DNA from 2 places in the Microbacterium sp. NPDC019599 genome. Region 1 is predicted to be linked to the other one. Evidence: predicted binding sites of a transcription regulator. Region 1 holds the regulator's gene; the other holds the start of a gene.
What was found. Region 1 encodes LexA, which represses DNA repair genes until DNA is damaged. Its sites were predicted from a motif close to TCGAACANNTGTTCGA; they were not measured.
Positions count from the first base shown of each region.

Region 2: ABZ477_RS17415 (DUF222 domain-containing protein) is a predicted target of LexA. The motif match lies at 1,376-1,391, and genes of this name have one in related genera.

Region 1 is NZ_JBEYBL010000013.1:84,447-86,841, reverse strand. It holds gene ABZ477_RS18225 (histidinol-phosphate transaminase) at 1-339, opposite strand, end outside; gene ABZ477_RS18220 (LysM peptidoglycan-binding domain-containing protein) at 357-734, opposite strand; gene lexA (transcriptional repressor LexA) at 991-1,671, shown strand; gene ABZ477_RS18210 (hypothetical protein) at 1,781-2,395, shown strand, end outside.
Region 2 is NZ_JBEYBL010000012.1:36,803-39,197, forward strand. It holds gene ABZ477_RS17410 (primary-amine oxidase) at 1-1,190, shown strand, start outside; gene ABZ477_RS17415 (DUF222 domain-containing protein) at 1,402-2,395, shown strand, end outside.

The sequences.
Region 1 (2,395 bases):
CGTGCGACCCGGCCCGGCGAAGGCCTGCAGGATGTGCTGGAGCACTTCGTTCGAGCCGTTCGCCGCCCAGATCTGGTCGGCCGTGAGGCCATGCCCGAGGTAGTCGGCGAAGCCCTCGCGCAGCGTCGTGAACTCGCGGTCGGGGTAGCGGTTGACGTCGCGGAGCGCCCGCGCGACGGAGTCGAGGATGTCGTCCGCGACCTCTTGCGGCACGGGATGCGTGTTCTCGTTGACGTTGAGAGCGACGGGCAGAGGTGCTTGGGGGGCGCCGTACGGCGTCTTGCCCCGAAGGTCGTCGCGAAGCGGAAGCTGGTCGAGGCGAGCGGTCACCCCTCCCATGGTACGGCTCGCGAGGATCACCGTCCGGGCGCGTACTCAGCCGGGATCGCGATCCGCTCGCCTGCCGAGACGGTCACGCCCTCGAGGGCGTTGAGACTCACGATCGCGTCGACGACGTCGCGCGGGTCGGCGCCGGGCGCGACCTCCTCGGCGATCGACCAGAGCGAGTCGCCCGCCTGGACCGTGATCGTCTGGAACGTCGCCGCGGGAGCCCCGCCCGCACGCGACGCGAGCGCCGCCGAAGTACCGCCGATGAGCGCCGCGCTGAGGGCGATGATCGCCGGCAGCGCCGCGACGGCGGCGAGGAGCCGGCGCCCGCGCGTGGTGAGTCGGAGGCGCGTCCGCGGAACGACGGGGCTCGCGAAGCCGGGGGTCGTGATGCCGATCGCGCTCATGGCGTCCTCCTGGTGAGAAGAGATTCGGATCCGCCTCTCGGCCGGGAGAGGCGGTTCCGAACCTGTATTCCGAAGCTATCTTCGATAGAATCCGATGTCAAGGACCGATAAGGGAGCCGGACCGTCGAACGCGACACGCGCTGCGAATGCTGCGCACCACGCCGAGGACCGGATACCGTTTCGATGGAGCCACCCCACCACGGGCCTCCGACATTCGAAGACGACTGCCCTTCGAGACGCGAGACAGGAGCCGCACATGAGCGACGCGATGGGCCGCGACAAGCCCCAGACCCGGCGCCGCAAGAGCCTCAGCGACAAGCAGCTCGCGATCCTCGAGGTCATCCAGCGCTCCATCGCGCGCCACGGCTATCCGCCCAGCATGCGCGAGATAGGCGACGCGGTCGGACTGAAGTCCCTCTCGAGCGTCACGCACCAGCTCAACCAGCTCGAGCTGAGCGGCTACCTGCGCCGTGACGCGGGCAAGACGCGCGCCATGGAGGTGCTCATCGACCTGCCGGGCGCCGCAGCCGAGAACCCCGCCGACACGGCTCCCGCCGTCGGGGACGCCGCCCTCGTGCCGCTCGTCGGCCGCATCGCGGCCGGCGTCCCGATCACCGCCGATCAGCAGGTCGAGGAGATCTTCCCCCTCCCCCGGCAGCTCGTCGGCAAGGGCGACCTGTTCATGCTCAAGGTCTCGGGCGAGTCGATGATCGACGCCGCCATCTGCGACGGCGACTGGGTCGTCGTCCGCTCGCAGGCGACCGCCGACAACGGCGACATCGTCGCGGCGATGCTCGACGGCGAGGCGACGGTCAAGACGTTCCGCCAGCGCGACGGCCACACGTGGCTGCTGCCGCGCAACTCCGCGTTCGAGCCGATCCTCGGCGACGATGCGACCGTCCTCGGGAAGGTCGTCGCGGTCCTGCGCGCCGTCTGAGCCGGGTCGCCCACGCGGGACGAGGCGCCCGCCTGGTCGATGGCACGCCCGAGGGCACCGGTGCAGAATAGGCCGCAAGGCGCCGGGGGGCGCCACTGAGAGGTGGGACATGTCCTCGTCCGAGATCGACGACCTCCGCGCCCAGGTCGAGCGGCTGCAAGCCGAGAACGCGACCCTGCGCACCGCTCCCGTCGAACCGGCCGCCGCCCCTCCCAGGCGGTCGCGCGGCACCTGGCGAGCGTTCGTCTCGGCGCTCGTCATCGTCATCGCGTCGATCCTGGTCCCGGTATCGATCGTGGCGGCGTGGGCCCGCGTACAGCTCGTCGACGAGGAGGCCTTCGTCGCGACGCTCGCGCCGCTCGCGCAGGACCCCGCCGTGCAGCAGCTCATCATCGACGAGGCGATGGATGCCGTCAACGCCAACGTCGACTTCGACGAGCTCACCTCGAGCGTCTTCGACGGCATCGCGCAGCTCGGGCTCCCGCCGCGAGCGCAGGACGCCCTGCAGCTGCTCCAGGCGCCCGCCGCTGCGGGTCTGGAGAACCTCGTCACGACCGCCGTCACGCGCGTCGTCGAGTCCGACGCGTTCGCGAACGTGTGGGCGACGACGACCCGGGCCGCGCACCGCGCCCTGACGACGGCCGCCACCTCCGACGGCGGGGGCCTCGTCGTCATGACGGACGACGGCGTGGGCATCCAGCTCGGAGCGATCGTCGCGCAGGTC
Region 2 (2,395 bases), on a different contig from region 1:
TCCTCGCCCGAGCGAGCGTCCCCGAGATGGTCGTACCCTACGGCGACACGTCGAACACGCGCTTCTGGATCAGCTACTTCGACGCCGGCGAGTACCTCCTCGGCAAGAACGCGAACCACCTCGAGCTCGGCTGCGACTGCCTCGGCGTCATCCGGTACTTCGACGGCTACGTCGCCGACGACCACGGCCACCCGGTGAAGATCCCCAACGTCGTGTGCATGCACGAGGAGGACTACGGCATCCTCTGGAAGCACACCGAGCAGGGACCGGTCGGCGGCCACGTGCGCCGCTCGCGGCGCCTGGTCGTGTCGTACTTCTCCACGATCGGCAACTACGACTACGGCTTCTACTGGTACTTCTACCTCGACGGCTCGATCCAGCTCGAGGCGAAGGCGACGGGCATCGTCTTCGTCGGCGCGGGACACCCCGGCTCCACGAACCGGCACGCCCCTGAGATCGCGCCGGGCGTCTTCGCGCCGGTGCACCAGCACCTCTTCTCTGCGCGGCTCGACGTCGCGATCGACGGCGAGGACAACCGGCTCGTCGAGATCGACGCGGCCCGCATCCCGATGGGCGAGGGCAACCCGTTCGGCAACGCCTTCACGTGGACCGAGACGCGGCTGCGGACCGAATCCGAAGCGCAGCGCGTCGCCGATGCGACCGTCGCTCGGGTGTGGGAGGTGCAGAGCGCCTCGAAGACCAACTACCTCGGCAAGCCGACGGCATACCACCTCATCCCCCAGCCGACCGCGCTGCTCATGGCCGACCCGGCGTCGTCCGTCGCGGCGCGCGCCGCGTTCGCGACGAAGCACCTGTGGGGCACGGCGTACGACCCGGCGGAGCGCTGGCCCGCCGGCCGCTACCCCAACGCGCATCAGGGCGGGGCCGGGCTGCCGGCGTACACGGCCGACGACCGGCCGATCGACGGCGAGGACCTCGTCCTGTGGCACACGTTCGGCCTGACCCACATTCCGCGGCCCGAGGACTGGCCCATCATGCCCGTCGACTACGCGGGCTTCTGGTTCAAGCCCTACGGCTTCCTCGACACGAACCCCGCGATGGACGTCCCGGAGTCTTCGCAGGCGCACGCCGTGGGTCACCGGGCGTCAGGCGCCTCCGGCCCCCGGTCCGCGGCCGCGACCGCCGACGGTGGCTGCGGCATGGGCGCGGATTGCGCCTGCGGGAGCTGATCCCCGGCGGAAAGAGGGGCGACGGATGCAGTCAGCATGTGTTGCCCGTGCTGGTGGGGTCGAGAGCCCCGATCGGTGAGCTTGTCGAAGCGTCGACCATGAGCACCCGGTCGTCGAGCGAGCGGAGCGAGACGAAACCTCTGCGCCTGACGGCTGGCGGCGGGCGCGTGACATTGCTGCAGGAATCGAATATTTGTTCTATACTCGACGTATGCAGGAACGGTTCCCCGACCCAGGAGCGGGGACTGGCACGGTCGAGGCCGCGGACATGTTTCTGCCACCGGTTCCGGATGCGGTCGATCTGGTGGTCGAGACGGCGACCATGATGTCGGTCTTCGCGGCGCAGCGGCTCACCCGCATCGACAGGATGCGGCAGGAACTGCTGCAGGAGGCGACCGGCCGTGGTGACGGGGTGCGCGACGTCGTGGAGCGGGCGATCCGGCTGGAACTGGCGACGGCGATGCGGGTCACCGAGTACGCCGCCGGACGGCTGATCGCGCAGGCCGAGGCGCTGGTGCGCCGGTACCCGTCCGCGCTGGATGCTCTGAGTTCGGGCCGGATCACCGAGAAGCACGCCGAGCTCATCGCGGATCTACTCGACGAGGCGTCTCCCGAGCTTCGCGACACGCTCCTTCAGCGCGCCGTGCCGTTGGCCGAGTCGGAGCCGGTCGGCACGTTCCGACGCGCCCTGCGGAACTTCATCGAAACCGCCCAGGCGACCACTCTCGAGGAACGGCACCGTCGCGCGGTCGCGCAGCGCCGGGTCGCGGAAGCGCCCGCGCAGGACGGGATGGCCGGGCTGTGGATCTTCGGCCCCGCGGTGGAGATCCATGCGATCCACGACCGTGCCACACGCCTGGCGAAGACGCTCAGCAGAGCCCACAGCGAGACACGCACTCTCGACCAGCTACGTTTCGACATCATGGCCGACCTGCTGATCGACGGCACCACCGACCACCTCCCCGCGGAAGCCTCCGGCATCCGGGCGCAGGTCATCGTGACCGTCCCGGTCCTGGCTCTCCTCGACGACGAGCACGCCGCCGCGGGCGACGCGCCGGTCGTGGAGGGCATCGGTCCGATCCCGCTGTCGAAGGCGCGGGAACTGTGCGGCGGCGACGCACGCTGGATGCGCGTGCTCACCCACCCTGAGACCGGCATGGTGCTCTCCGTCGGACGCGACAGCTACCGGCCACCCGCCGCCCTGC